4 regions of the Proteus columbae genome follow, and region 2 is predicted to be linked to each of the others. Evidence: predicted binding sites of a transcription regulator. Region 2 holds the regulator's gene; each other region holds the start of a gene.
What was found. Region 2 encodes PurR, which represses purine synthesis genes. Its sites were predicted from a motif close to CANGCAAACGTTTGCNTG; they were not measured.
Positions count from the first base shown of each region.

Region 1 (8,290 bases), 500 kb from region 2:
AGACACGCGCACCGATAATTACTATTGGCTAAGAGATGATTCACGTAAAGATCCTAACGTGCTTGATTATCTGAATGCTGAAAATGCCTATACTGAATCAGTGATGAAAGAAGGCAAGGCGCTCGAAGAAACGCTCTTTAATGAAATGGTGAGCCGCATGGCTCAAAACGATGAATCAGTGCCTTATATTTATAATGGCTATACTTATCGGACTATTTATCAAGAAGGTAAAGATTTCCCTATTTATCAGCGTAAACCAGTAAATAGCGAAGGTGAATGGGAAGTTCTCGTTGATGGAAACGAACGTGCTAAAGGGCACGAATTCTATCAATTAGGTGATTTGACAATCAGCCCAGATAACAAACGTATCGCTATTGCAGAAGATAAAGAAGGGCGCAGAAACTATAATGTTGCCTATAAAGATTTATCGGATAATACATGGAAAGAGAATGTGTTAACCAATATCTCAGCAAATCTTGTGTGGGCAAATGACAGCAAAACACTATTTTATGTTGATAAAGATCCGCAAACCTTACTGCCTTATCAAATCTATCGCCATCAATATGGCACTGATCGTAAACAAGATGTCAAAATCTTCGAAGAAAACGACGATCGTTTTTATACATGGATGGGTAAAAGTAAATCTGAAGATTACATTCTTGTCTCTATTGAAAGCTCAACAACCTCAGAATCTCGTTTAATTGACGCGAATGCGCCAGAAAAACCAATGGTAATATTCTCTGCGCGTCAAGAAGGGCGTGAATATGATATCGACCATTTTAATGGCGAATTCTATATTCGTTCGAATCATGAGAGTGAATTGTTTGGTCTTTATAAAACGGCATCAATCGATAAGCCTTGGGAAACCGTCATTGCACCACAAAAAGAGGTCGATTTAGAAGGTTTCGATCTCTTTAATCGCTGGTTAGTTGTGGAAGAAAGAAAACAAGGACTAGTGTCATTACGTCAAATTGATTGGAAAACAGGTCAATCGACGAATGTGACCTTTGACGATCCTGTTTATATGGCATGGCTAGGTTTTAACCCTCAAGCAGATAGCGAAGAGCTTCGCTTTGGTTATACTTCTATGACAACGCCTTCTTCAACTTATCAATGGAATATGCAAACGCATCAAAAGCAATTGCTTAAACAGCAAGAAGTGAAAGGCTTTGAACGCAATTTATATGAAAGCGAGCGTATCTGGGTAAAAGCACAAGACGGTGTTGAAGTTCCCGTATCATTGGTTTATCGCAAAGACTTATTTAAGAAAGGTGAAAATCCTATCTTAATTTATGGCTATGGCTCTTACGGTAGCAGTATCGATCCTTCGTTTAGTTCACCTCGTTTAAGCTTATTAGACCGAGGCTTTGTGTATGCCATTGTGCATGTGCGTGGTGGCGGTGAATTAGGTAAACGCTGGTATAACCAAGGTAAAATGGAACATAAAGTTAATACTTTTACAGACTTTATTGATGCCACTAAATATCTAATTGCCAAAGGTTACGGAGCACCCAAACACGTTTACGCTATGGGTGGCAGTGCGGGCGGATTATTAATGGGCGCCGTTGTGAATATGGCACCTGAGTTATACCGCGGTGTTGTATCTCAAGTTCCATTTGTGGATGTTGTGACAACAATGCTTGATGCTTCAATTCCTTTAACAACAGGGGAATATGAAGAATGGGGAAATCCTGCTGATAAAGACGTTTATTTCCGCCTAAAATCGTATAGCCCATATGATAATGTGGTTGCCAAGGCATACCCTCATTTATTAGTCACAACAGGATTACATGATTCACAAGTGCAATATTGGGAGCCTGCAAAATGGGTTGCGAAATTGCGTGAATTAAAAACAGATAATAATCTGCTATTACTTGAAACTAATATGAGTGCAGGGCATGGTGGTAAATCAGGGCGTTTTAATCGCTTACGCGATACAGCCAAAGAATATGCTTTTATTCTGATGTTAGAACAGCCTGAAGTCTATTTTAAAGCTCAAAATATAAAATAGAATAATCAGTAATAGTAAATCAGTTTAATAAATTAGCCTGTCTCTCATTAAGGGAGACAGCGCTATTATTTAAAGCAAACATAACAATAATAATATTTTCTAGTTTAATGACTTTATATAAAGCAACGTGAGCCTATTTAAATAAAAATAAAGAATAGGTTTATTATGAAATTTACAAGGAAAATACTTAGCACTCTTATTTTATTTTCGGGTGTTAATCATCTTGCCATCGCATCTGAAACAGATAAAGCGATTCAATTTAGTAGCTTAAAAGTTTCATCAGCACAAAAAGAAACGCCTGAACAAAAAGCATTGGGAAAACCAGGTGCTTATAGCTCTATTGGTGAAATTAATAATCTTGAATCTGTTGAACAAACATTACGTTCAACGCCGGGAACATATACTCAAATGGATGTGAGTCAGCCGGGCATTGGTGTTAATATTCGCGGATTAAGTGGTTTTGGTCGCGTTAATATGATGGTTGATGGTGTCACTCAAACTATGTATAGCACATCACCTAGCCAATATGCGCATGGCGCGCAACCTTACAACCAATTTAATAGCATGATCGATCCGAATTTTATTATTCAAATCGATATTTCTCGTGGTCAACAAGACGGTGAAAATAGTATTAATGCCCTAGCAGGAAGTGCTAATTTTAAAACTATTGGTGTAGAAGATATTTTATTTCAAGGACACACTTGGGGTGTCAGAAGTAAAGCTGCTGGTGGCACAAATGGATTAGGTTATAACGGTATGGTTGCTGTTGCTGGGCAACGTTCATTATTTAATGATGATGGTAGCATTGGTGCAATGCTTGCATTAAGTGGGCATAAAATAGAATCGTCTTATAAAAATGGCGCGGGATTTAATAGTGAAGAATTTTCGACAAGCAAAGAATTCAATCAACGACCGCATTCAGAACTGACTAAAATTAATATTAAACCTAACGACTCTCATGAATTAGAATTAAGTGGTCGTTTTTATAACAATGATTTTAATCGACGAAAAATTGATGCAAAAGATTATTATGCGAAATATCGCTATACACCGCTAAACGATCTATTTGATAGCGAAATTTTGCTTAGCCACAGCCAAGCATCACAAAAATTTGCAGGTGATTCTCTTGTTAGTTTACGTGAAGCAAATGCAAAAAATATATCTGATTCACTAGTCGCTAAAAATACCAGCCGCTTTAATTACGATGAATTGGATATGGCATTAACACTGGGCACAAAATTAATGTCAATAGAATACAAACGCAGTGTTATTGCACCTTCTACTGATCCGTGGCAATCACAAAATATGGTTGAATATAATACGTTTGCACCGCAAGGAAAAAACGATTTAACCAGCTTCTTTTCACAAATGAAATTTGAATACGATATTTATACTCTCGACCTTAATTTAAATTATGTCGATTATCATATTAAAGGACGAAAACCCGCTTGTGATCCACGAGCCGCATGTTTCCCCGAAGGTGAAATGAACCTCAGTCGCCATGATAGAAATTGGGACCCAGGCATGTTGTTTTCTGCCGAAATTATTCCTGAATTTCAGCCTTTTGTAAGCTATGCACACACCATGAGGGCACCGACATCACAAGAGATCTTTTTTGCCAATGAAGGCGGTGCTTCAATGAACCCATTTTTAAAAAGCGAAAAGGCAGATACTGTGCAAATTGGTTTTAATAGCTATCACCCAGATTTAATGATGGAAGGCGATAGTTTACGATTTAAAGGATTGTGGTATCACACAAAAATCAAAGATTACATTTCCAGTGATTCTTATTTGGTATGTAAAGGTGGGGTGCGTTGTAAAAATGACGGTTCTTTAACTGGCGAGGATTACGCGGGGATAGAATACGATGGGAATATTTTCTTGTACACCAATAGCCTTGATCCTGTGACTTTACGTGGTTATGAGCTACAAGCAAATTATGATGCAGGAGTGTTTTATACTAACCTCTCATACAGTGACCAACGAACTTCACAGCCGACTTCGATTGCCAGTACAGACTTTGGGCAAACGCCCGCTTCTGAATTACCTAAATATTATGCCACTATTGATACAGGTGTTCGCTTCTTTGATGACCAGTCATTAGAACTAGGCACTGTGATCCAAATAACGGGAAAAGCACGTAAATCCTCACCAGAAGGGGTAGATTACGATACAGGTAAAGTGCCAATGGTGCAGCAAGATGATATCCCAACGGTTGTCGATGTTTATAGTAATTACAGAATTAATAAAAACATTTCTTTAAAATTTGCCGTGCATAATTTAATGAATAAAAATTATTCTAATGCGCTTGATAGAAGTAATTCAGCGCCGATTATGCAAGATCCGAGTGCAAATACACAAACTGCCCGTGGCAGAAGTTATCTTTTTGCAGGAGAAGTACGTTTTTAATGTAACGTAATGATTATCTTAAAGTATAAATAATAAAAAACGGCATCAAAGGAAGATTGGTGCCGTTTTTTTGTATCACTGTTTCATTAAACAATAATATTTAAGTTAATCGTCACTTTTAGGTGCTGCTTTACGTTTAGCTCTTATCTTTTGTGTTTTAATCACTTCACTGGTGATCCAACCATCTTCAACGCGTGTTTTCAACGGATCACCCACTTTCACTTGTTTGGTATTTTTTAGCACTTCTCCAGACTCTGTTTCGCTAATACTGTAACCACGAGAAAGTGTTGCGAGAGGACTCACACTTTCCAATCGTGAACAGCTAATAGCGAATTGTTCACGTTGACGAGATAACTGTAGTGAAATACTTTCTCTCATACGGTAAATCAACTGCTGTTGTTGGCGAAGTAATGCTTGGATTTTTGAACTAGGTTCTTGGTAATTAAGGCGTTTTTGTAGTTGTGTTTGTTGATGTTGTTTGGTTTGCAATAGTCGCTGAAAACTAGTCACTAAACGCTGTTGTGTGGAAGCTAATACATTTTGCTGACGAGCAAGACGTAAATGAGGATGCTGTTGCTGCAAACGATGATGAAGCTGTGTTATTGCGCGTAATTTTTTTGCTAAATAGTAATCCATCGCCATTTCAAGGCGTTGTTGTTGCGATTGTAATTGGCGCAATAACTCAAGTTTGTTACGACTAATAAGCTCTGCCGCAGCAGAAGGGGTTGGTGCTCTAAGGTCGGCAATAAAATCAGCAATGGTCACATCGGTTTCATGACCAACAGCACTTACAATCGGAATTTCACTGGCAAAAATAGCACGAGCAACGCGTTCATCATTAAATGCCCAGAGATCTTCTAACGAACCGCCACCACGACCAACAATTAAAACATCACACTCTTTACGGCGGTTAGCAAGTTCGATGGCATGAACAATTTGCATAGGTGCTTCAGCACCTTGAACAGCGGTTGGGTAGATAAGCACTGGCAAAGAAGGATCACGACGACGAAGAATATTTAAGATGTCGTGTAGTGCTGCTCCTGTTGATGAAGTGATAACACCAATCTGTTTAGCGGGAGATGGCAGGGGTTTTTTATAAATTGCATCAAATAACCCTTCTGCACTGAGTTTTTGTTTTAATAGCTCAAATTGTTGTTGTAAGAGTCCGTCACCAGCAGGTTGCATACTCTCAACAATCAATTGGTAATCGCCTCGTGGCTCATACAGTGTAATGGTTGCGCGAACTAAAACCTGCTGACCATGCTGAGGGCGAAAAGTAACTTTAGTATTTTGCCCACGGAACATCGCTGCTCTAATTTGGGCATTAGTATCCTTTAACGTAAAATACCAGTGACCAGAAGAGGGTTGAGTAAAATTGGAAATTTCAGCACTGATCCAAATGCGACCCATTTCCATTTCTAATAACTGGCGAACGGTCTTATTTAGACGGCTAACAGTAAAAATATTATTGTTTATCAGTAGTGTCATGTGAGCCAGATCAAATTTTAAAACAAAGACTTAATTGATTGATACTACCTAAGTTAGTGGCAGGATCAATAAAAATTTTGAAAAAAAGCTAGAAGCAACCGATTTCGGTGTGTATAATTCCGCGGCAATATTTTCTATTTCCTAAAAGCCGCCTTGGTGAGATATTGCTATGTTACGAATTAAAAAAGAAGCACTTACATTTGATGATGTTTTGTTAGTTCCTGCACACTCCACTGTTCTTCCTAATACTGCCGACTTGTCTACTCAACTGACTGAAACAATCCGCCTAAATGTTCCTATGCTTTCTGCTGCAATGGATACTGTGACTGAAGCGCCTTTAGCTATCGCATTAGCTCAAGAAGGTGGAATTGGTTTTATCCACAAAAACATGTCTATCGAACGCCAAGCTGAAGAAGTTCGTCGTGTGAAAAAACATGAAAGTGGTGTTGTCACTGATCCTATCACCGTAACACCAGAAACTTCTTTACGTGAAGTTCAAGCAATGACTGAACGCAATGGCTTTGCGGGTTACCCAGTTGTGACTAATGACAACGAATTAGTGGGTATTATTACGGGTCGTGATGTTCGTTTTGTTACTGATTTAGACCAACCAGTTACTGCGGTAATGACACCAAAAGAGCGCTTAGTGACAGTACAAGAAGGCGAAGCACGAGATGTTGTCATGCAAAGAATGCATGAAAAACGTGTAGAGAAAGCCTTAGTGGTTGATAACAACTTCCACCTGAAAGGTATGATCACTGTAAAAGACTTCAAAAAAGCAGAACGTAAACCAAACGCATGTAAAGATGAACACGGTCGTTTACGTGTAGGTGCTGCTGTTGGTGCAGGTGCAGGTAACGAAGAGCGTGTAGCAGCATTAGTTGCCGCTGGCGTTGACGTTTTACTTATTGACTCTTCTCATGGTCACTCTGAAGGCGTATTACAGCGCATTCGTGATACTCGTGCATTGTATCCAAATCTCCCTATCATTGGTGGCAACGTTGCAACCGCAGAAGGTGCTTTAGCACTGGCAGATGCAGGTGTAAGTGCGGTTAAAGTTGGTATTGGTCCTGGTTCAATTTGTACAACACGTATCGTAACTGGTGTTGGTGTACCACAAATTACCGCTATTGCAGATGCAGTTGAAGCACTGAAAGATCGTAACATTCCTGTTATTGCAGATGGTGGTATTCGTTTCTCTGGCGATATTGCAAAAGCATTAGCAGCAGGTGCAGCTTGCGTGATGGTTGGTTCAATGTTTGCAGGTACTGAAGAATCTCCGGGCGAAATCGAACTATTCCAAGGCCGTTCTTATAAATCCTATCGTGGCATGGGCTCATTAGGTGCGATGTCTAAAGGTTCATCAGATCGTTACTTCCAAACTGACAATGCAGCAGACAAATTAGTACCAGAAGGTATCGAAGGTCGTGTTGCTTATAAAGGTTTATTAAAAACTATCGTTCACCAACAAATGGGTGGTTTACGCTCATGCATGGGCTTAACAGGCTGCGCAACAATTAAAGAATTGAATACTAAAGCTGAATTTGTTCGTATCAGTGGTGCCGGTATTCAAGAAAGCCATGTCCATGATGTGACCATCACGAAAGAATCACCTAACTATCGCTTAGGTATGTAATTTATTCCGAGAAAGGCTTGTTTTGATTATAAATTAGCAAGCCTTTCAACTTTATGACTTTATCTGTTTTGGAATTCACCACAAATGACAGCAAATATCCATAATCATCGCATTCTTATCCTTGATTTCGGTTCACAGTATACGCAGCTTATTGCTCGTCGTATCCGTGAAATCGGCGTTTATTGTGAACTCTGGGCATGGGATGTTACAGAAGAACAAATTCGTGAATTTAATCCTAATGGTATTATTCTGTCTGGTGGCCCTGAAAGTACTACTGAAGACAACAGCCCTCGTGCGCCAGAATATGTATTTAATGCAGGCGTTCCTGTATTAGGAATTTGTTATGGTATGCAAACGATGTCAATGCAATTAGGTGGTGACGTCGAAGTTTCTGGTGAGCGTGAATTTGGTTATTCACAAGTTGAAATTCGTGAAACTTGTGCTCTGTTCAATGATATTCAAGATTCAGTTAGCGAAGATGGCAAACCACTATTAGATGTGTGGATGAGCCACGGCGACAAAGTTACTGCTATTCCATCAGACTTTGTAACAGTAGCCAGCACTGAAACTTGCCCATTTGCTATTATGGCGAATGAAGAGAAACGTTTTTATGGTGTTCAATTCCATCCAGAAGTTACACACACCCATCAAGGCTTAGCGATTTTAAAACGTTTCGTTTTAGATATCTGTGGTTGTGATGCTCTGTGGACTTCTGCTGCAATTATTGAAGACACTGTTGCTCGTTT
Region 1 is NZ_CP043925.1:2,277,280-2,285,569, reverse strand. It holds gene F1325_RS10925 (S9 family peptidase) at 1-2,011, shown strand, start outside; gene F1325_RS10920 (TonB-dependent receptor) at 2,177-4,420, shown strand; gene xseA (exodeoxyribonuclease VII large subunit) at 4,526-5,908, opposite strand; gene guaB (IMP dehydrogenase) at 6,078-7,544, shown strand; gene guaA (glutamine-hydrolyzing GMP synthase) at 7,629-8,290, shown strand, end outside.
Region 1: the regulator PurR is predicted to act here: its motif matches at 6,000-6,017, upstream of guaB (IMP dehydrogenase).

Region 2 (8,290 bases):
TAATTCACCATCTACCCATAATTGTGGGAAGGTTGGCCAGTGTGCATATTTTGGTAGTTCTGCACGAATATCTGGGTTTTGCAAGATATCAACATACGCAAAACGCTCACCACAAGCAGAGATAGCTTGAACTGCCTGAGCAGAAAAACCACAACTTGGTAATTTTGGTGAACCTTTCATGTATAAAATAATTGGGTTTTCATTGATCTGGCGTTCAATTTTTTCAATAGTCGTCATTTGTAAGTCCTTACAGCCTTTTATATTCGATATGCTTTATAGGGGAAAACATGAAAGAAGAATACCACTTTATATTAGAAACCTCTATATAAGTTTAGTTCTCGATATAAAACAATAAGTTGGTATTAATCTATGAGATTATTGATGAGAAAAAACACAATAAAGCATAAAAAATAAATCAATGCGTTACCGATGGTTATGAGTGTGTTTTATCCTATTAGCTCCCTTTTTATTTTTGCAGTTTTTCCTTTCTTAATTTTAAGCGCATTTTTTCTTCACTTGATTTTAAAGTATATAAAGCACTGCTTTATTATGAAATGAAATAACAACGGCTTTAGGTGGTGTTGGTTTATAGAATAAGCAAGAAGAAAAGAACAAGTCACTTTTATATCAAAATCAATATATTAAATTTCATAATCTATACATTAAGATAAAACGCTACTTTATTAAAAGGATATAATGTATATAAATAAGTTTGTTATAAACCTTGATGAGTATTAACTATGGATATGATTTTGCTGTTTCTTTTAGTGGGATGTATCACTGGCTTTTTTGCTGGACTACTTGGCATAGGAGGCGGTGCAATCATTGTTCCAGTAGTTATGTATGTAGTGAGTCAACAAGCTATCCCAACAGATATGGTGATGAAAATTGCCTTATCTACCTCGTTCTCTGTCATTATATTTTCCACAGCATCTTCAGCGTATTCACATAACAAACATAAAGCCATTTTATGGCAGCAATTTCCTCTATTATCTATCGGCACTATCATTGGTATGCTTGTTGGGACATTTCTGGTACAAAAAATGTCAAACACGATATTGCAAATCGTGTTCTGTATTTTCATGGTATATACCATCTATGGATTATTAACCAAAAAGAAAGAAGCAGAACGCATAGAAAATGTGAAAGATCCTGTTGTTTCAAAACCGGCATTAACCAGTGGTGGCTCTTTAATTGGCTTTATATCCAGCTTTATCGGCATTGCTGGTGGGACTATCACCATTCCTCTTTTAAGTCATTGGGGATTTAATACACGCAAATGTATTGCAACCTCTTCAATGATTGGTGTCATCATCGCTTCCATTGGCACAATCATGGGTATTATCTATGGTTGGAATCAAACAAATATTGATGACTATTATTTAGGCTTTGTTTATTTACCTGCCTTTATTGGAATAAGCATTACCAGCATTCTCTTCGCCCCTGTCGGTGTAAAAGTTGCTTATCGCCTACCTATTCCAAGAGTTCGCCAAATATTTGCATTATTTCTATTCTTAGTCGTAGTGAAAATGATGTATACACTGATGATAGAGTAAGCAGAAAATGCAACAATCAGAGGATATAGGCTCTAAACACAGTCGATATTTTACTGCTTTACGAGTTGCTCTGTGGGATATACTCTTATGAGTATAATTAATCTATATGGCTTATAACTATAGATAAAAGATATTTAGCTGTTATTTCAGCAGATTTTTGTTAAAATAATTAGCAAAATAGTAACAACTTAGTGATTCATTTGCCTCATTCTATCAATTCAAATGATTTTGATGGAATGATTTCAGGCACAAAACCCGAAATAGATAGTTTAAAGGAGTACGCAATGTCTTTCGAATTACCAAAATTACCTTATGCGTTAGATGCTCTTGAGCCACACATCTCTAAAGAAACTTTAGAATATCACTACGGCAAACACCACCAAACTTACGTAACCAATTTAAATAACCTGGTTAAAGGTACTGATTTAGAAAGCAAATCCTTAGAAGAAATCATCAAATCTACTGATGGTGGTATCTTTAATAATGCAGCTCAAGTATGGAACCACACTTTCTACTGGAACTGTTTAGCACCAAATGCAGGCGGCGCACCAACAGGTAAAGTTGCTGATGCTATCAACAAAGCATTCGGCTCTTTTGAAGAGTTCAAAAAGCAATTTAATGATGCGGCAGCTAAAAACTTCGGTTCAGGTTGGACTTGGTTAGTTAAAAAAGCAGACGGTTCAGTTGCGATTGTTAACACGTCTAATGCTGCTACTCCAGTTTCAGGCGCAGACAAACCACTGTTAACAGTAGACGTATGGGAACATGCTTACTACATCGACTACCGTAATGCGCGCGTTAAATATTTAGAAGAGTTCTGGGCACTGGTTAACTGGTCATTTGTTGAAGCTAACCTTGCTTAATTGAGCTTGATAATCAAAGGTGAGTGATTGAGATTCATTTTTGGTGACAAAATAACAAAGGGCCTTGAGCCCTTTGTTATATTCAGATATTCGATAATCTATTATTTAAATTGATCGGATATTCTATAAAGCAGTGATTAGAACAACATAGTCGAAAATAAAACAATCATAACAAGCGCTGCTACTGCTGTACTCAAACCAAATTTCAGATCCGTATCCATCTATTTCTCCCTCAAAATGATTATAATACACTTTTTTAACCATAACCTTGTCATGGTTAATTATTATCACATATCAAAATTTGCTAAAATAGCGACTAGTGCACAATTTATAACATTGATTAATACTTTCACTTTTGAGCTAGATCATACAAAATTCACAGCTAATCGCTAAATTATTGCCAGTGTTTGCCCTATGTATGACTATACTGGCAGTTAAACCATAAAATTAGATAAAAGAGACCAATGAAGGTCAGGAGTTTTCCACACCATGGCAACAATAAAAGACGTGGCAAAACGCGCAGGCGTATCAACCACGACTGTTTCTCATGTGATCAACAAAACACGTTTTGTTGCTGAGAACACACGGGCAGCAGTTTGGGCCGCTATAAAAGAATTAAATTATTCGCCTAGTGCCGTTGCGCGTAGTTTAAAAGTCAATCACACCAAATCTATTGGCCTGTTAGCCACGTCCAGTGAAGCTCCTTACTTTGCTGAAGTGATTGAAGCTGTTGAAAATAGTTGTTATAGCAAAGGCTACACACTGATTTTATGTAATTCACATAATAACCTCGATAAACAAAAAGCCTATTTAGCGATGCTGGCACAAAAACGTGTTGATGGGTTATTAGTCATGTGTTCTGAATACCCCGATCACCTTCTGACACTGTTAGAAGGCTATCGTAATATTCCAATGGTTGTCATGGATTGGGGTAAGGCGCGTGGTGACTTTACCGATACGATTATCGATAATGCTTTTCATGGTGGCTATATTGCGGGTCGTTACCTTATTGAACGTGGTCATCGTGATATTGGTATTATCCCTGGTCCATTAGAACGTAATACCGGTGGTGGTCGCTTACAAGGTTTCTTAAAAGCCATGGAAGAAGCAAAAATCACAGTAAAAGATGAGTGGATTGTACAAGGCGACTTTGAGCCAGAATCTGGTTATAAAGCCATGTATCAGATGCTAAATCAAAAACATCGCCCTACTGCTGTTTTTTGTGGTGGTGATGTGATGGCAATGGGCGCAATTTGTGCCGCTGATGAGCTAGGTTTACGTGTTCCTTTCGATATTTCCATTGTGGGTTACGACAATATTCGTAATGCGCGTTATTTTACGCCAGCATTAACCACAGTCCACCAGCCAAAAGAGCGTTTAGGTCAAATGGCTTTGTCAATGTTGCTTGATCGCATCGTCAACAAACGCGAAGACGCCCAAACAATCGAAGTTCATCCACGATTAGTTGAGCGCCGTTCAGTTGCTGACGGTCCTTTTATTGACTACCGTCGTTAATTCAGATTTATTCGGCTATCTGATTTCTAGCGAAGCCATTCCTCATTTAAGGTTTGGCTATCTCCAAGATAATCTAACAACCATGTCAAAGCGGGTGATTCACTTTTATCGACCCACGTCAGGCAGCATGGGCTGTCTGGCAATGGTTGTGCCAGTTGTAAAGTAACCAGCTTACCTTGTTCAATTAAAGGTTCAGCACGATGCCAAGGCACCATTCCTACGCATAATCCCGCTAACAAGCATTCAAGCCCCATATCCCATGTCGGAACAACCATTCTACGCTGATTATTTAGCGCCCAAGTGTCACGCTTTGGTAAACTGCGTGAAGTATCTTCTAAGCATAAACTTGGATAAGGTCGCATCTCATCATCCGTTAATGGATGTTGTGCTTTCGCTAAAGGGTGATCAACATGACAAACACAGCGCCAAGGCATAAATCCCATATCTCTAAAACTATAACGTTCACCAATTGGTGAGGCTCTTGTTGCACCAATCGCTAAATCAACACGACCATTAACTAAGGAGTCCCATACGCCATTAAACACTTCAGGGTAGACATACAGCTCAATATCAGGAAAATGGCGGTAGAAATCGAGAATAAGTTGTTGTGTTCTTTCAGGTTTAACAATGCAATCAACTGCTATACTAAATTGACCGCGCCACCCATTAGAAACTTGTTGACAAAGATGCCGAGTGTCATTCATTTTTTTGATAACAGATCGTGCTTCTTTGATGAAAATTTTACCTGCATCGGTTAATTCTACATCACGGTGACGGCGCTCAAACAAAGGAACGGCAAGCCATTCCTCTAATTGCCGAACAGTGTAACTAACGGCGGATGGCACTCTGTGCAATTCTTGAGCAGCGGAGCTAAAACTTCCTGTTCTTGCAACTGCATCAACAACTTCTAAAGAGTATTCTGACCACATAGAGTTTATTCCTTTGAAAATTTTTCACAGCATTAACCAAATATTCCCGTTTCACAAGTAAAATAGGTCTTAGTTACAATACATAAAATGTTCTACATCACATAGCATAGAAAATAAAATGAATTCTAAAACTTCCACACAATCAAAAACACCTATGAGCTTTATGGTGTACCTAGCGGGTTTGAGTATGCTAGGTTACTTAGCTATTGATATGTACTTACCTGCATTTGGTATGATGCAGCGTGAACTCTCTATCAGCGAAGGTGCTATTAGTAATAGCTTAAGTATCTTTTTATTTGGCTTTGCTGTTGCTCAATTACTTTGGGGACCTCTTTCTGACAAAGTCGGTCGTAAGCCTATTCTACTTATTGGTTTAAGCCTTTTCTCTTTAGGCTGTCTTGGTATGCTGTGGGTTGAGAGTGCAACTGGCTTACTTGCTATGCGCTTCCTACAAGCTTTCGGCGTTTGCTCTGCCGCTGTTATTTGGCAAGCTCTTGTCATCGACCGTTTTGATGAATCTCGCGCTCAGCACGTTTTTGCTTTAATTATGCCACTGGTTGCATTATCACCAGCACTTGCACCTTTAATCGGTGCTTCGTTATTAAATCACGGTGGCTGGCGTATGATTTTCATGGTGTTAATGGCTGTAACATTAGTTCTAATGTTACCGACATTAATGCTAAAAAACATTAAACAAAAATCAGTCACTGATGAAAACCAATCTACCGCTTCATTTACGACTTTACTAAAATCCCCTCTCTACACAGGTAACGTATTAGTTTACGCTTCTTGTAGTGCAGGTTTCTTTGCTTGGTTAGCTGGCTCACCAATCATTCTTGAAAAGATGGGCTACTCTCCACAGGATATCGGTTTAAGTTATATTCCACAAACTATTGCATTTATGGTAGGTGGTTATGGCTGTCGTATTTTACTGTCAAAAATGACAGGTAAAACGCTACTGCCACTGTTGTTAATTGGTTATGCTGTCAGTATGACTGCGTTATACCTTGTTGCTAAATTTACTGAGCCAACATTAACGACTATTTTAATTCCATTCTGTATTATGGCTGCAATGAATGGTGCATCATATCCAATCGCAGTATCTAATGCTTTATCTGCTTACCCTGAAATTAGTGGTAAAGCAGCTGCATTACAAAATGCACTTCAACTGGGTCTTTGTAGCTTAGCAAGTTTTATTGTGTCCGCATTTATCAGCCAACAACCTCTGATTAACACCACTGCAATTATGGCGTTAACAGCAATTCCAATGGCGGTTGGCTACTTTATTCAGCGCAATAAATCTGTTACCAAGCACACGATTCAAACCGCAGAATAATCGCTCTCCTTATTTTAAGAATCATCTTAAAAAGGCCATTTTATAAAAAATGGCCTTTTTCTTTTCTAGAGAAAAATATGCTACGTCTCTATACTTACCTATACGCTGTAATAGCGTTTTGTTTATTTTTCTTTCGGATTTTGAGACATTAAACAGATTATTTGCTGATTATGTCAGATTAGTTGTTTTATTAATTCTATTCGTTCAATTCATAATGAACACAATACCATTTTAATACTATCAATCTGTACACATCCTTTCTTAGCTTTATGTTTCAAAACCCGCTTAGTTTACGCGGAGAGTATATGAGTACATCTTGTGTAGAAGAAGGCCGAAAGACCTCCAACGATCCTTATGAAAAGATCGTAATAGAACTGTTAGCTCACACAGATATTCGAATTAATGGTTCAGAACCTTATGATATTCAGGTTCATAATCAGAATTTTTATAAAAGAGTATTACAGCAAGGCTCATTAGGTCTCGGCGAAAGTTATATGGATGGTTGGTGGGATTGTGAGCGGCTGGATATATTCTTTCATAAAGTCTTACGTGCTGGTCTTGAAAATAAGCTCCCACAAAATCTACGTGATATTTTCAAGATTGCGACAGCCCGCCTTTTTAATCTGCAAACACAAAAACGCGCATGGATGGTAGGTAAAGAGCATTACGATCTTGGTAATGATCTATTTACCGCCATGCTTGATCCTAATATGCAATATTCCTGTGGTTACTGGAAAAATGCAGATAATTTAGCCCAAGCCCAAGAGCATAAATTAGATTTAATTTGCCGAAAATTAGATTTAAAGCCAGGTATGACCTTATTGGATATTGGCTGTGGCTGGGGTGGACTAGCAGGCTACGCAGCCAAATACTTTGGCGTATCTGTTACGGGTGTCACCATTTCTGTTGAGCAACAAAAACTAGCACAAGCTCGATGCCAAGGACTTGATGTTAATATTATTTTAGAAGACTATCGTGATTTACATGAAAAATTTGATCGCATAGTTTCAGTGGGGATGTTCGAACACGTTGGGCCTAAAAATTATGCAACTTATTTTGATGTAGTTCGTCATAATTTAAAAGAAGATGGTCTGTTTTTATTGCACACCATTGGTTCTAACCGCGATAAAGTGAATGTAGATAGCTGGATAAGCAAATATATCTTTCCTAATGGGTGTTTACCGTCTATTCAAAAAATTGCTCATGCAATGGACAATAAATTTGTGATGGAAGATTGGCATAACTTTGGCGCTGATTACGATAAAACATTAATGGCATGGTATCAGCGTTTTTTAGCGTGTTGGCCGAATATTGAATCTAACTACACACCGCGTTTTAAACGTATGTTTAGCTATTATCTTAATGCCTGTGCTGGCGCATTTCGTGCCAGAGATATTCAGTTATGGCAAATAGTACTAAGCCCTAAAGGCCATATTGGCGGTTTACAGATCCCTCGTTAATTATTTTTTTATAACAAGAGAAAAGCCAGTTTGATTGATAAACTGGCTTTTTCTTTGGTTCTCTTTTAAGAACAACAACATTAATCATTAATTGTGTGAAGCTTGTTCTTTATTTTCAATTTGTTGTGTTGCAAATAAAGCTTGTTGCTGTGCTTGTTGTGCCATAACGCGCTCTACTGTATCGACAATCGCTTGAGTTTGAGGATCAAGCTCAATATTGACTTTATCACCAAGGCGCTTACGACCTAATGTTGTTCTATCTCGAGTTTCTGGAATTAAATGGACACAAAAACGGTTATTCACCACATCGCCCACAGTTAAGCTTATTCCATCAATACCAATAAAACCTTTGTGTAAAATATACTTCATTAATGCTTTATCAAAGATACGAAACCATATTTGTAGATTATTTTCTGAGGTAATGATTTTGGCAACTTCGGCAGTTGTTACAATATGACCAGACATCACATGCCCGCCAATTTCATCACCATACTTAGCCGCACGTTCAATATTTACTTCGGAGCCGACTTTTAATTCACCAAGGTTAGTTAAACGTAATGTCTCTTTCACCAAATCAAAGCTAATATGTGTACCTTCAATTTTAGTGACCGTTAAACAGCAACCATTATTT
Region 2 is NZ_CP043925.1:1,774,452-1,782,741, reverse strand. It holds gene F1325_RS08625 (Grx4 family monothiol glutaredoxin) at 1-237, opposite strand, end outside; gene F1325_RS08620 (sulfite exporter TauE/SafE family protein) at 741-1,556, shown strand; gene sodB (superoxide dismutase [Fe]) at 1,841-2,419, shown strand; gene F1325_RS19560 (YnhF family membrane protein) at 2,557-2,640, opposite strand; gene purR (HTH-type transcriptional repressor PurR) at 2,909-3,934, shown strand; gene punR (DNA-binding transcriptional activator PunR) at 3,961-4,863, opposite strand; gene punC (purine nucleoside transporter PunC) at 4,982-6,199, shown strand; gene cfa (cyclopropane fatty acyl phospholipid synthase) at 6,505-7,659, shown strand; gene F1325_RS08585 (riboflavin synthase subunit alpha) at 7,747-8,290, opposite strand, start outside.

Region 3 (8,290 bases), 1.3 Mb from region 2:
CCCGTCACGTCATCACGATTTTCCACTTTAGGTGGATTAAATTTCACATGATAAACACGACCTGATGGTGCGTGAACACGACGACCAATAATACGATCGACAATGATTTCATCCGGTACAGCGAATTCCAGTACGAAATCCACGTTAATACCCGCTTCTTTCATTGCATCAGCTTGTGGAATTGTTCTTGGGAACCCATCCAACAAGAAACCATTACGGCAATCGTCTTGTTTGATGCGCTCTTTAACTAACGCAATAACTAATTCATCAGTCACTAACTGACCATTGTCCATCAGTGCTTTTGCTTTCAGTCCTAGTTCTGTACCTGCACTTACTGCCGCACGTAACATATCACCAGTTGAAATCTGTGGGATACCATAGTTTTCTTTAATGAATTGAGCCTGAGTGCCTTTACCAGCGCCTGGAGCGCCTAGCAGAATGATACGCATCGCGTAAATCCCCTTGCATTTAATTTTTTATATTTAAACTCGAAAACGCATTACCATACCATTTTGTGAGGTCATCGCTCAAGAAATCACGGTAGCGATTGCATTTTATTTTTTATCGAAAAAGAAAAAACCACGCTCTCTTTTCAGATAAACGTGGTTTAAATGTTTGAAAACGAAAACAGTTACGCTTTTTGAACTAAAAGTTGATTCACTAAGCGAATAAACTGGTTTGGATCCTCTAAAGAGCCTCTTTCAGCAAATAAAGCCTGATCCAGTAATAAATTTACCCAATCCGCAAACAACGCTTCATCGGTTAACTCGGCGGTTTGTTTCACTAATGGGTGATTTGGGTTCAGCTCAAAGTTATATTTCACTTCTGGCACTGCTTGTCCTGCTGCTGCAAACAACTTGGCCATTTGTGTTGTCATTTCATCAGCACTGGTTGTCACAATTGCCGGAGTATCTGTTAAACGATGTGTTAATTTCACATCTTTAACTTTATCCCCTAGCAAGGTTTTAATGCGTTCAACAAAAGGCGCTAATTGTTTATCTGTTTCTTCTTGCTCAGCCTGCTTCTCTTCATCAGCAAGTTTATCAAGAGATTCATCTGCTTTGCTGACAGACTGGAATGATTTGCCATCAAACTCAGTCAGGTAATTCATCATCCACTCATCGATACGATCAGATAACAGCAGTACTTCGATACCTTTTTTGCGGAACAGCTCTAAATGAGGGCTATTTTTCGCAGCGGCATAGCTATCAGCAGTGATGTAATAGATTTTTTCTTGGCCTTCGACCATACGGTTAACGTAATCTTCCAGTGAAACTGTTTGAGCATCGCTGTCATTATGCGTTGATGCAAAACGTAGTAATTTAGCAATAGTTTCAATGTTAGATGAGTCTTCTGCTGGGCCTTCTTTTAAGACTAAACCAAACTCTTTCCAGAATGCTTGATACTCTTCAGGCTTGTTTTCTGCCAATTTTTGCAACATCTGTAATGCACGCTTAGTTAATGCACTACGTAAATTACGTGTAACAGAGCTATCTTGTAAAATTTCACGAGAAACGTTTAACGGTAAATCATTAGAATCCACTAACCCACGAATAAAACGTAGGTAATTAGGCATAAACTGCTCAGCTTCATCCATAATAAAGACACGCTGAACATAGAGTTTTAAACCATGGCGTTGTTCACGATTCCATAAATCCCAAGGCGCTTTTGAAGGCACATATAATAAGCTTGTATATTCTTGCTTACCTTCTACACGGTTATGTGCCCAGCTTAATGGATCTGCGAAATCATGAGAGATATGTTTATAAAACTCTTTATACTCTTCATCACTCACTTCAGCTTTGTTTCGAGTCCACAGTGCTTGCGCTTTATTAATTTTTTCCCATGTTACTGTGCCGTCTTCTTCATTTTTCGTTTCAATTTCAACAGGCAGAGAAATATGGTCGGAATATTTACTAATAATGCTACGCAGACGCCAATCATCTAAATACTCATCTTCACCTTCACGCAAATGAAGCGTAATTTCAGTACCACGATCAGCTTTTTCAATATCAGCAACGCTGTAATCACCTTCACCTTCAGATTCCCAAAAAACACCTTTATCTGCGCTTTCACCAGCAGCCCGAGTGCGTACTGTCACTTTATCTGCAACGATAAACGCAGAATAGAATCCGACACCAAACTGACCAATTAGTTGGCTATCTTTAGCTTGATCTTGTCCGATAGATTCTAAGAATGATTTTGTACCTGATTTTGCAATAGTACCGAGATTATCAATGACTTCATCACGAGTCATACCAATACCATTATCACTGATAGTCAGAGTACGAGCTTCTTTATCAGTGGAAATGCGTACATGCAACTCGCCGTTATTTTCATAAAGCGCTGCATCTGATAATGCACGGAAACGCAATTTATCAGCCGCATCTGATGCGTTAGAAATCAATTCGCGAAGGAAAATTTCTTTATTGGAGTAAAGAGAATGGATCATTAATTGAAGAAGTTGTTTAACTTCTGACTGAAATCCTCTTGTTTCCTGACCTTTCATACTCATTTTTACCTCAATTAATCCTAATTTGGCGAAAAAAATCAATATGAATAAAAAGTGGGGATAGTTAAGCAAGTTTCAAGGGTTGAGTAAGAAATTAAGCTAATAAAAGTGATTACACACCTTATATGATTAAAGTTTGAGCCAAAATAATACTTGTTGGATGTTTTTACCGCTAAGTTGATAATATTCACTTAGCGGTAAAATAGGCTAATTTAGATTACATTTCTAATTATTTGGCATCACTTACAACAATTGCTTTTGCACCTGCTTTTGCTTCATCTAATGCGTGTTTTATCGTATCAGCGTGAGCAAGCACAACACCTAAACGACGAAAGCCAGCAATTTCAGGCTTAGCGAAAAGGCGAATTTGACGATCCGCCTTCAACGCTTTTTCAATACCAGAATACACAATATTCGTACTATAAAGCTCTGGTAAAATAACCGCTGATGCACAAGGCCCTAATTGGCGAATTCCACCAATGGGATAGCCTAAAAAAGCACGAACATGAAGCGCAAACTCTGATAAGTCTTGAGAAATTAGTGTCACCAATCCAGTATCATGAGGGCGAGGTGAGACTTCATTAAAGAATACCTCATCACCTTGAACAAACAACTCAACACCAAATAAACCATAGCCCCCTAAGTTCTCAACCACTTTACTCGCAATATGCTCTGCTTTAGCAAGCGCGATGTCACTCATCTTTTGAGGTTGCCATGATTCACGGTAATCACCCTTTTCTTGTCGATGACCAATAGGGGCACAAAAATGGGTACCATCAACAGCGTGAATAGTCAGTAACGTGATCTCAAAATCAAATGGGATCATTTTTTCAACGATAACGCGTCCTTTTCCTGCTCTCCCGCCCTCTTGCGAGTAAGTCCAAGCTTGAGCTAAATCGTTTTCATTACGAATAACACTTTGCCCTTTTCCAGATGAACTCATGACAGGTTTTACAATACAAGGGAAGCCTATTTCTAGAGCCGCTTTTTTAAAGCTCACTTCATCATCAACAAATTGATAGTTCGATGTAGGTAAATTCAGTGTTTCCGAGGCTAAACGACGAATACCTTCTCTATCCATAGTTAGCTTTACAGCACGGGCACAAGGAACAACTTTTTGCCCCGCTTGTTCTAATTCAACCAGTAACGTTGTTGCAATAGCCTCAATTTCAGGAACGATAAAATCAGGTCGCTCTTGTTCAATAACTTGCTTTAATGCATCGCTATCAAGCATATTTACAACATAATGACGATGAGCAATATGCATAGCTGGAGCATTGAGATAGCGATCAACGGCAATCACTTCAATTCCCAAGCGTTGGCATTCTATCGCAACTTCTTTGCCTAATTCACCGGCACCTAATAACATCACTTTTGTTGCACTTGCTGTAAGAGCCGTACCCAGCACTGTCATTTTTTATCCTCACCATTAATAAAAATCACAATCACGCAAACGATTGCCTTTCATATAGCATAACGGATTTAGCTTGATAGAAAAATAGCCAGACAAAAAAATAATCAGGCAGAGAAATAAAACAATTACATTGTTTGGCTACGTTTTCCTTTTTGAATTTTTAGATAATTAAGGCGTTTTCGGATAAGTGCTAAGATGCAGCATAAAAGTCCTAACCAAATCAGTGAGAAACTCACGCCTTTTACTTCATCAAAAGCTTCATGGAATAAGAAAACAGCCAATAAAAATTGAATGGTAGGTTCAATGTATTGCGCTAATCCTATCACGGTTAACGTGGTTCGTTTGACGGCAGCAGTAAAGAATAATAACGGTAAGATAGTCACTGGAGCTGTTAAGATATAATAAAAACGAGTCAAATTATCAGCCGAAGGTAATGCACTTTTATCGGTAACAACCAACCAAATCGTAGCGCCTATTGCTAATGGCATTAACCAAAGGGTTTCCATAAATAAAGACGTGATCACATCAAAACGAATAAACTTACGAATTAATCCATATACAGCAAATGCACCGCCCATCATTATAGCCAATACAGGTAATTCACCGTACATCCACAATTGATAGCCCACACCAGCACAAATTAAGGCAACAGCCCATTTTTCTGCTGAATTAAGCTTTTCTTTAAGAAATATGACGCCTAATAAAATTGAGAAAAGCGGATTAATAAAATACCCCAAGCTCGCTTCTAATACTTGTTGATGTGTTAATGCATAGGTAAATGTACACCAAGAAACAGCCATAGCCATTGAGCTAAATAGACACATAAAAATAGAGCGCTTATCTTGTAAAACAGCGCGCCATCGTGTCCTATTTTTAATAAAGAGTCGCACGAGTAATAAAAGAGGGATAGACCAGATCAAACGCTGAGCCAACATTTCTAACGGCTGCGCTCCCGGTAACAGCCGATAAAACAGAGGAGTAATTCCCCAAAGAATATAAGAAAAAATGGCTAATACCGCGCCCGATTGAGCCCACATTTAATGTTCCATCAATAAAAGTCGATAAGATTTAATATCATACGCTTAAAATTGGCAGAACAATATGATCGGCATCGCTGATTGATTGATCAAACATCAGTACAACAGCATAGATGAGATAAAAAAAATCTCCACAAATAACCACTCCGAGAAAAGTCGTTATAAATGGAGAATAGGAAAATCCATTAAGGGAAAACCGTGGTAAAAACCACAACCAGAAAAAATAGGTGAGTTGTTAGAAAATCTCCCTAACATGCAAAGGCGGTTGCTGCTGAACAAAATCATGTAATTTTTTACGACTTGGTGCCGCGGCTATTGCCCCCTTTTTAGTGGTGGCTAAAGCACCGCAAGCAGCTGCTTGCGTCACTATTTTTGATAGATATGGTTCATCTTCAGCAAAACCATATTCAGCAAGCGCAGCTAACAAGCCTGACATAAAGGCATCACCAGCACCGGTTGTATCAATACATTCAACGATAAAGGCACTAAATGCGACTTGGGTATTTGGCGTTAAAACTAAACAACCTTTAGAGCCTTGGGTGATCACTTTTAAACGAGCGGGATAATCTTCTAATTTTTTAAGTGCATTATTCAATGTCACTTCTTGTGTCATCCACGTAAGCTCATCTTCGGATAATTTTAATATGTCCGCTTTATGCGCATAATTATCAATAACTTCGCGCATTTCTTCATGATCACGCCACATTTGAGGTCGTAAATTAATATCAAAACTCAGTAGTGAACCGCTTTCTTTAATATTTTTGATTGCACAATCTAAGGTCGAGCGACAAATGGGATTCACTAATGCTAAAGAGCAAAAATGCAAAATATCTTTTTCAAACGCAGGTAAAGATTTTTCTGTTAAAAATTGATCAGCAGACTCAGCAACTAAAAAAGTAAAATCACGCTCACCATTTTCTTGTAAAGAGACAAGAACAGTACTGGTACGATGAAACTCATCAAATTCCATTGCACGAGTATCAACGCCCAGATCAAACAATGTTTTTTGCATAAAATGGCCGAACGCATCTTCACCTACACGTCCAATAAAACCACTTTGTTGACCAAGCTTAGCAACGCCCGCAGCAACATTGACTGGCGCGCCACCAGCACATGCTTCATATTGCATGTTTTGCAATGGGATCAAGTCAACAACAGCGTCACCTAAAGACCAGACTTTCATAATCTCTCCTGAAGATAAGCAATTATTTTTCTTAACTATATTCTGTTTTTATGACTATTCATAACGAATAAGTAAAGATATTGCTCGTAAATCCACACTGATAACGTTAACATAATGAGATAAAATGATAAAGTCAATCTCATGCATCGTATTTTTTTCACTCTAAATGTTATCGTTAACAGCAAGAATAATAGTGTGATTACATCTGTTCTTTACCCTTTTGTGATCTTAAAAACACACTAATAACTCTAAAATATAATAAGGATAATGATATGAAACACCGCTTAGAACAATCAACAAAAGCCTTAAATACTTTGATTGAAAAACGAGGCAATAAATTTTATCCCCAGTTTCATTTGGCAGCACCTGCGGGTTGGTTAAATGATCCTAATGGTCTTATTTATCACGATGGTTTATATCACGCCTTTTATCAGCACCATCCTTATTCTCAAGATTGGGGACCAATGCATTGGGGACATGCCACAAGTACCGATATGATCCACTGGCAACATCAACCTATTGCGTTAGCACCAGGAGATGACTACGACAAAAGTGGTTGCTTCTCAGGATCAGCAATTAGCCATGAAGGTAAACTCTATCTTTTCTATACCGGACACAATTGGTTAGCCGCCGAAGGGGATGATAGTCAAATCTATGAAGCGCAATGTGTTGCTATCAGTGAAGATGGCATTCATTTTGAGAAAAAAGGGATCGTTTTAGAACCCCCTAAAGGTTATATGCATTTTCGTGATCCTAAAGTCTGGTATCAAGACGGTAAATGGTGGATGGTTGTTGGTGCTCGTGATGAAAAAGATCAAGGACAAGTCCTACTCTTCTCTAGCGAAACCTTATTTGAAGAAGGTCAACAGTGGAACAACGATTACACTGTTTTAGGAAAAACGGATGATAAAAATGTCTATATGTGGGAGTGCCCTGATTTCTTCCCTATTAGCCAAGAAAACGAATTTGCAATCGTCTTCTCACCACAAGGAAAACGAGCCGAAGGCTATCAATATCGCAATCTCTTTCAATCAGGGGCATTAATTGGCCAGTGGTCGCCAAATCAACCCTTTAAACCACAAGGTCACTTTATTGAACTTGATAATGGCCATGACTATTATGCGCCACAATCATTTACGACACCTGATGGTCGTCGTGTTTCAATGGGATGGATGGATATGTGGAATTCGCCAATGCCTTCAAAATCTGAATTTTGGTCTGGTTGTTTTACACTCCCTCGTGAAATCACGTTTGATAAATCCAAAAATCGCTTACGCATGATCCCTGTTAAAGAAGTCGAATCATTGCGCCAAGAAAAACAGACTATCCAGCCATTAACACTCAGTAATCAATCTATCGAACTAATAAATAATACTACCGCTATCGAACTCGACTTAACATTATCTTTAGACAGTCATGCTGAAAAATTTGGCTTATGGCTAGGTAAAGGGCTTGAGCTATTTGTTGATAATCAATCAAATCGTTTGGTTCTTAACCGCCATTATCCTCAGCACAATATGAGTGGAGCTAGAAGTATTCCATTACCTGAAGGTTGTGAATTGAATTTACGTATTTTCATTGATCGTTCATCAATTGAAGTCTTTGTAAACAAAGGTGAATTCACCTTTAGCAGCCGATATTATGCTCAACAAGATACTCAAACTTTACGTTTTTTTGCCATGAATGGCGATGCAACACTGATTAATGGTCAATATTGGCAGCTAAATAGTATTTACTAATATTAAGAAGGTAAGTAAGACGTGAGTCTTTAAATAGACTCACGTTCAACTAATTGACAAGGTACGTGTACGGTATCTCTATGGTTTCGTTCTTGAATAATATGCAATGTCGCTTCTTTACCTAACTCATAATGAGGCAGTTGTACCGTTGTTAATGGTGGATAAAACAATTCTCCCGTACCAATCATATTATCGTATCCCAAAACAGCCACTTGCTCTGGAATACGTAACCCCATAGAAAGTAAAACTTGGTAAGCGAGAAAAGCGATACGGTCATTACCACAAATGAGAATATCAAAGTCAGCCTTTTGATGAACACAATGCTTTTTCAATATTTCAATCACATCACGATAGTGTTCATCTCCAAACATCATCGTATATTGTTGTAGATCCGACAATGGTAGC
Region 3 is NZ_CP043925.1:3,057,040-3,065,329, forward strand. It holds gene adk (adenylate kinase) at 1-449, opposite strand, end outside; gene htpG (molecular chaperone HtpG) at 632-2,515, opposite strand; gene purT (formate-dependent phosphoribosylglycinamide formyltransferase) at 2,742-3,926, opposite strand; gene rarD (EamA family transporter RarD) at 4,052-4,963, opposite strand; gene F1325_RS14390 (aminoimidazole riboside kinase) at 5,199-6,146, opposite strand; gene F1325_RS14395 (glycoside hydrolase family 32 protein) at 6,419-7,885, shown strand; gene F1325_RS14400 (LacI family DNA-binding transcriptional regulator) at 7,915-8,290, opposite strand, start outside.
Region 3: the regulator PurR is predicted to act here: its motif matches at 3,959-3,976, upstream of purT (formate-dependent phosphoribosylglycinamide formyltransferase).

Region 4 (8,290 bases), 1.9 Mb from region 2:
CCCCCGTCAATTCATTTGAGTTTTAACCTTGCGGCCGTACTCCCCAGGCGGTCGATTTAACGCGTTAGCTCCGGAAGCCACTCCTCAAGGGAACAACCTCCAAATCGACATCGTTTACAGCGTGGACTACCAGGGTATCTAATCCTGTTTGCTCCCCACGCTTTCGCACCTGAGCGTCAGTCTTTGTCCAGGGGGCCGCCTTCGCCACCGGTATTCCTCCACATCTCTACGCATTTCACCGCTACACATGGAATTCTACCCCCCTCTACAAGACTCTAGCTGACCAGTCTTAGATGCCATTCCCAGGTTAAGCCCGGGGATTTCACATCTAACTTAATCAACCGCCTGCGTGCGCTTTACGCCCAGTAATTCCGATTAACGCTTGCACCCTCCGTATTACCGCGGCTGCTGGCACGGAGTTAGCCGGTGCTTCTTCTGTTGGTAACGTCAATCGCTGATGATATTAGCATCAACGCCTTCCTCCCAACTGAAAGTACTTTACAACCCTAAGGCCTTCTTCATACACGCGGCATGGCTGCATCAGGCTTGCGCCCATTGTGCAATATTCCCCACTGCTGCCTCCCGTAGGAGTCTGGGCCGTGTCTCAGTCCCAGTGTGGCTGATCATCCTCTCAGACCAGCTAGAGATCGTCGCCTAGGTGAGCCATTACCTCACCTACTAGCTAATCCCATATGGGTTCATCCGATAGCGCAAGGTCCGAAGAGCCCCTGCTTTGGTCCGTAGACGTCATGCGGTATTAGCTACCGTTTCCAGTAGTTATCCCCCTCTATCGGGCAGATCCCCATACATTACTCACCCGTCCGCCGCTCGTCAGCAAGAAAGCAAGCTTTCTCCTGTTACCGCTCGACTTGCATGTGTTAGGCCTGCCGCCAGCGTTCAATCTGAGCCATGATCAAACTCTTCAATTAAAAGTGTTTGATGCTCAAAGAAATCGAAAACTTAGCTATTCATAAATGAATTTACTTTTGTTGTTCACTCTTCAAGACTTGATACATCTAATATTTTAGAAGATATCGTCTCTGCGAGTGCCCACACAGATTGTCTGATAATTTGTTAAAGAGCAGTGCAACATTCGCTGCCGTTTCCGGTCTTCTGCGTTGTTGCGAGGAGGTGCATTCTACATCTTCCTCATTCAGTGTCAAGCGTTTATTTTCAAGGCTTTTTCACTTTTTTCTTCGTTCTCTCGGCTAACTCACTTAGCGTGGTTTGCCGTGACAACGAGGACGCATTATAGGGAGTTTTCCGAGGCTGGCAATAGTTTTTTTTAGAAAAAAAATCGTTTGCTTAATTCCACAGCAAAACCCCCACTTATACGCACTTATCAACAATTTTATCCACAGATTGTCTTTTTACATAAAATTAGCATGTCAAACGCAAACGTTTGCGTTATTATAATGACCGATTAAGTAAGATTGATTTTGTGTCCATCTTCTGAAATGTTAGTTAAGCAAACACAATTTCACTGTATTAATGTGATTTAACTTCACCATTACTACCGTTATACCAACCCCAAGGGATAAAACTCATGCAACATCTTCGTCCTATCCGCCGTGCACTTTTAAGTGTGTCTGATAAAGCAGGTATTTTAGAATTTGCTAAAGCACTTGTTGAAAGAGAAGTAGAACTCTTATCGACAGGTGGAACCGCACGTCTATTAGCAGAAGCTGGCTTACCGGTTATTGAAGTCTCCGATTACACAGGTTTCCCAGAAATGATGGATGGCAGAGTGAAAACGCTGCACCCTAAAGTACATGGTGGAATTTTAGGTCGTCGTGGACAAGACGATGCGATTATGGAAGAACATGAAATTCGACCTATCGATATGGTCGTCGTAAATCTTTATCCTTTCGCTAAGACGGTAGCTCGCCCAGATTGCTCATTAGCAGATGCAGTGGAGAATATCGATATTGGTGGACCAACAATGGTTCGCTCCGCAGCAAAAAATCATAAAGACGTTACGATTGTAGTAAATAGTAATGACTATGAAAGAGTGATTGAAGAAATGGATAATCACGAAAATAGTCTTACTTTAGACACACGCTTTGATTTGGCGATTAAAGCCTTTGAACATACAGCTGCTTACGACGGAATGATTGCTAACTACTTTGGTCAGAAGGTTGCACCTTATTATGGTGATACTTCACAACCATCAGGTACTTTCCCTCGAACCTTAAATCTGAACTATATAAAGAAACAAGATATGCGTTATGGTGAAAATGCTCATCAGCAAGCAGCTTTCTATATAGAAGAGAATATAGAGGAAGCATCTATTGCCACTGCAAACCAATTACAAGGCAAAGCACTTTCTTATAACAACATCGCTGATACTGATGCCGCGTTAGAATGTGTGAAATCATTCTCCGAGCCTGCATGTGTTATTGTGAAACATGCAAACCCTTGTGGAGTTGCAATTGCGAACACTCTCACACAAGCATATGACAATGCATTTAAAACCGATCCAACTTCTGCATTTGGCGGTATTATCGCATTCAATCGTCCATTAGATGCAAAAACAGCAAGTGCAATCATCGAACGCCAGTTTGTTGAAGTGATCATTGCTCCTTCTATTAATGAAGATGCGCTACCGATTTTAGAAACAAAACCAAATGTTCGTGTATTAGCTTGTGGTCAATGGCATGAAGCCAAACCAGCGTTAGATTTCAAACGTGTTAATGGTGGACTGTTAGTTCAAGATCGTGACTTGGGTATGGTAAAAGAAGAAAACTTAAGAGTAGTCACTCAACGTCAACCAAGTGAACGTGAACTTAAAGATGCACTCTTCTGCTGGAAAGTCGCAAAATTTGTAAAATCAAATGCCATTGTTTACGCAAAAAACGATATGACTGTCGGTATTGGTGCAGGACAAATGAGCCGTGTGTATTCTGCAAAAATTGCGGGGATTAAAGCCGCTGATGAAGGCTTAGAAGTTGCAGGTTGTGCAATGGCATCAGATGCATTCTTCCCATTTAGAGATGGTATTGATGCAGCAGCACTTGCCGGTGTGACTTGTGTTATTCAGCCTGGTGGTTCAATTCGTGATGATGAAGTGATTGCAGCTGCAAATGAACATAACATCGCGATGATTTTCACCAATATGCGCCACTTCCGTCATTAATAAGGTATTGATATGAAGATTTTGATTATTGGTAATGGTGGTCGTGAGCATGCTTTAGCTTGGAAAGCCGTTCAATCACCGCTTACTACACAAGTCTTTGTTGCGCCGGGTAATGCTGGAACAGCGTTAGAGCAAGGCGTACAAAACGTTGCAATCAGTGCAACGGATATTCCTGCATTAATTGCCTTTGCTCTAGAGAATAATATTGATTTAACAATTGTTGGCCCTGAAGCCCCACTTGTTATTGGTGTTGTTGATGCCTTTAAAGCAGCGGGACTGACCATCTTTGGTCCAACAAAAGGAGCCGCTCAATTAGAGGGTTCTAAAGCTTTTACAAAAGATTTTTTAGCTCGACATAAAATTCCAACTGCGGATTATCAAAATTTTACAGAGATAGCGCCTGCACTTGAGTACCTCAATAAAGTAGGCGCGCCGATTGTTATCAAAGCAGATGGTTTAGCAGCAGGTAAAGGCGTTATTGTTGCAATGACACAAGCTGAGGCTGAAGCTGCAATTAAAGATATGCTGGCTGGCAATGTTTTTGGTGATGCAGGGCACCGTATTGTTATCGAAGAATATCTTGATGGTGAAGAAGCTAGCTTTATTGTCATAGTTGATGGTGAACACGTTATTCCAATGGCAACAAGCCAAGATCATAAGCGTGTCGGCGATGGCGATACAGGTCCTAATACTGGGGGAATGGGTGCATATTCGCCAGCACCTGTTGTTACACCAGAAATCCACCAGCAAGTAATGGAAAGGATCATTTATCCAACAGTAAAAGGAATGGCTTCTGAAGGACATCGCTACCAAGGTTTCCTTTATGCTGGACTGATGATTGATAAACAAGGTGTTGCTAAGGTTATTGAGTTTAACTGTCGTTTTGGTGATCCAGAAACTCAACCTATTATGATGCGTATGCAATCTGACTTAGTTGAACTCTGTTTAGCTGGAGCAAAAGGTAATTTAAAAGATAAAGATCCCCATTGGGATCCTCGCCCAGCTTTAGGGATTGTGATTGCAGCAGGCGGCTACCCTGCGGATTATCGTCAAGGTGATGTTATCGAAGGCTTAACACCAACATCGTCAACAACGGCAAAGGTATTTCAAGCTGGAACAACACTCAATGACAAAGGCGAAGTTATCACTGCTGGCGGGCGAGTATTATGTGTGACTGCATTAGGTGATGATATCGAGCAAGCTCAAAAAAATGCTTATGCTTTAGCGAAAGGTATTCATTGGGATGGTAGTTTTTATCGTCATGATATCGGCTATCGAGCGATTGCACGCTTAAAGAAATAATTTAACAACGGCAAAAGGGAGTGATCACAAGCTCTCTTTTGTTGGTTCCCATTTACAAAAATCGTGTTCTGCAACCATAAGTAATTGCTTACCTTCTGGTGAATCAAGCCAAGCAACATAAGAAGGCTTATTTGGATTGCGCGCTCTCGTTTTTAACCAGCGTTGTTCCGGACCTTCAAATGAAACACTCACCTTCTCGCCAGCACATGTTGTCATTGTATTTTGATACCAGACACCCTGTACTAAATTTACTTTCCCAATAGTAAGCGCTTCGCTGATTTCACGCTCTTTACTTGCAGCAAACACCATTCTTAAACGTTCATCTTCTGTTAATGCTCGTTTTTGCTTTTGGCTTTCTTGTTGCATGAAAATAACTTCACCACGTTTATTTAAACGAAGGTGCCAAGATGAGGGCTCGGTAGGATTGATAACTTCAGAGCGGACTTGCCAAAGCTTATTTTGGCGATACTCATAGAATGTGATGACAGTTTCTGGCTTTTTATAAAAGCTATAAACACTCATGATCACTTGAGGTTCTGACGCTGTATTATTTAAACGCCATAATCGCACAATGCCTTCGTCCGCAATATAACCTGTTGCAGAAAATTCAGGTAGCTGCACAGTAGAGGAGCAGGCGCTGAGCAAAAAAGCAGATCCTATTGCTAACAGCCCCTGTCGTTTCAACAAAAGGGGAGTAAATCCCCCTCTATTGTTCATTCCGTTCAAAGGAATTATTTTACTGCGTCTTTCAGTGCTTTACCGGCAGTAAATGCAGGAACGTTAGCTGCTGCAATTTTAATTTCTTTACCAGTTTGAGGGTTACGACCAGTACGCTCTGCACGGTGATTCACCTTGAATGTACCGAAACCAACTAACTGTACAGAATCGCCTTCTTTCAGAGCACCTGTTACTGAATCGATAAACGCTTCAATAGCAGCTTTTGCTTGAGTTTTTGTCAGATCCGCTTTTTCAGCAACTGATTCGGTTAATTCAGCTTTGTTCATAAAATAGTCCTTAAAGTATGTTTTATCGTTTGAAAAACATCTGGTGAAAAAACTTAACTTATCTTTTTAAGAGGATAAATTAAGTAAAACACCTGAGCCACTTCTTTTCGTACCCAATGTAGAACATACACGGGGGTGATGTGAAGTCTTTAAACGTCGCTTTTCAAGCACTAAATCACGTTTTTCTGATTTAGTGCGTTAATTCTATACCGATATTGCTCATTCCAGCTTCACGAAGGTCTGCACGTAGACCTTTGATCAGTTCGACATCTCTTTCTTCACATTCTACAAGTAGACGGTAAATTTCCCATTGGATATCGAATTCTTCAATAACAGCAGGTAGAGATCTAAGCTCTTCTTCACTCATTTCTCTTTCTGCTTGTGTCATTTCAAGTGAAGCAACTGTCCCTACTGATAATTTACTCACTTCAATAGCGTGACTTAATGATTCACCGCTTAAACGAGAGTGAACAATTTCACTAAGTGCAACACAGGCATCAATCGCAGGATAGACACCATAAATCTCGAACTGAGATGCATCAGGAATTGCTTCTTCTAATTTCTCTAATTGAGAATCAAAATTAACCTTTGCATCTTTCACCGTTAAAGTTTCCCAAACCAGATCGAGAATACGGCGATAAAGCATTGGATCGGTAAAACCTGTTTCACGACAAAATACCTGATAATTTGGGTACATTCTCTCACACAGGCATGCCATAAACGTCAGGTGTTGCCAAGCTTCTAGCTTTTCTAAACGTAAATGGATTGGGTTCTTCAACATTCGTGATTACTCATTTTCTTAACTTAGGCGCAGTTTACCTGAAAATTAAAAATATCCACATATTTCCCGATCATTTAGAGCTTATTCTTATTCAACTGCTCAAATAATCGCCTATTTGAAGCAATACCATCAGCCCAACGCGTTGGTTCTGGCAATCGATATCCTTTCATACACAGCTCAACCCACTGCAAAGCACCTTCCATACTCACTTTATGACCCGGAGAAACATACAGGGGTTTACATTTTTTCTTACTGCGATAAATCCACCCTATTTGTTCATTCTTATCCATTAACGGCTCATGGCTTCCCACCTCTTCGTTAACTGCTTTATCAATGCCACATAAACGACTTTTTGCCACGCCAATAGTCGGTGTATCCACTAATAAACCAAAATGACTTGCAACACCAAGCCTTCTAGGATGAGCAATACCTTGTCCATCGACAAAAATAAGAGAAGGCTTCTGTTTGATTAATTGCCAAGCAGCTAGTAACGCTGGACACTCTCTAAATGAAAGCAAACCAGGGATATAAGGGAGAGTCGTAGGAATTCGCGCGATTTGGTATTCAAGAATTTCGAAAGAAGGATAATGCATTATCACGATGGCGGCGCGAGTGACCGCGCCGCCGTCTTCAAAACCAACATCAGCACCAGCTATATAAGTTGGTGCTGTGAATTGGTCTGTTAGAATAATCTGTTGAGCTTTTTCTGTCTGCTCCTGACGTAATTGTTGGGTATTAATCATTATCCTGATGATAAGGCTTCGATAAACGGTGAACCGCATCAATAAATGCACCAGCATGTTCAGGTGGAACATCTTGATGAATACCGTGCCCAAGATTAAAGACATGACCGTTGCCTTTACCAAACCCAGCAAGAATAGTTTCGACTTCTTGTTCTATTCTGGCAGGTGGTGCATACAGCATAGAAGGATCCATATTACCTTGTAGCGCAACTTTATCCCCAACTCGACGGCGTGCATCTTCAATATCAATCGTCCAATCAAGTCCTAATGCATCGCAACCTGTCGCAGCCATAGCTTCTAGCCAGCGACCACCACCTTTGGTAAATAAAGTGACTGGTACTTTTCTTCCATCATATTCACGGATAAGACCATCAACAATCTTATGCATATAGTGTAATGAGAAGAGTTGGTAATCACGCCCTGTTAGCACACCACCCCATGTATCAAAGATCATGATAGATTGTGCGCCCGCTTTAATTTGAGCATTCAGATACAGAATAACGCTATCTGCCAGTTTATCCAGTAATAGATGTAGAGCTTGAGGCTCTGAATACATCATTTTTTTAATTTTTGTGAAGGCCTTACTACTTCCACCCTCAACCATATAGGTTGCCAGTGTCCAAGGGCTTCCTGAAAAACCAATTAATGGCACACTACCTTGCAATGCATGACGAATGGCACGTACTGCATTCATCACATATCCTAGTTCATCTTCAGGATCAGGAATAGGCAGTTTTTGAATATCAGCAAGGCTGTTGATAGGTGATTTAAAACGAGGGCCTTCACCTGTTTCAAAGTAAAGACCTAGCCCCATTGCATCTGGAATAGTTAAAATATCAGAAAATAAAATAGCGGCATCTAAAGGGAAGCGTCTTAAAGGCTGTAATGTCACTTCACATGCTAATTCTGTATTTTTGCACAATGAGATGAAATCTCCCGCCTGTGCCCGTGTTTCCTTGTATTCAGGAAGATATCTGCCTGCCTGACGCATCATCCAAACTGGGGTGACATCAACAGGTTGGCGCAACAGCGCACGTAAATAGCGGTCGTTTTTCAACTCACTCATGACTAACTCCATTAACAGTAATAGGGCCGCAAAATAGCATGCATTGTAACATGCTGGAGAAATAACTGTTGGCAGACAGCGCCTTTATTTAGCTCTTTTCTTTATCTTGTCTGATATTCGCTATCGTATCTTCTATCAAGCGTCGAGCAATTGTATCTGGTGGTGGGATCTGGGGTAATTGATCGTAACGATACCAACCCGCACTCATTAATTCAGAAGGATCATGTTGTAGTTCGCCACCATCATAATCGGCCAAAA
Region 4 is NZ_CP043925.1:3,709,899-3,718,188, forward strand. It holds rRNA gene F1325_RS17275 (16S ribosomal RNA) at 1-929, opposite strand, end outside; gene purH (bifunctional phosphoribosylaminoimidazolecarboxamide formyltransferase/IMP cyclohydrolase) at 1,547-3,136, shown strand; gene purD (phosphoribosylamine--glycine ligase) at 3,149-4,438, shown strand; gene F1325_RS17290 (DUF1481 domain-containing protein) at 4,463-5,125, opposite strand; gene F1325_RS17295 (HU family DNA-binding protein) at 5,170-5,442, opposite strand; gene F1325_RS17300 (YjaG family protein) at 5,633-6,223, opposite strand; gene nfi (deoxyribonuclease V) at 6,298-6,966, opposite strand; gene hemE (uroporphyrinogen decarboxylase) at 6,959-8,032, opposite strand; gene nudC (NAD(+) diphosphatase) at 8,121-8,290, opposite strand, start outside.
Region 4: the regulator PurR is predicted to act here: its motif matches at 1,392-1,409, upstream of purH (bifunctional phosphoribosylaminoimidazolecarboxamide formyltransferase/IMP cyclohydrolase).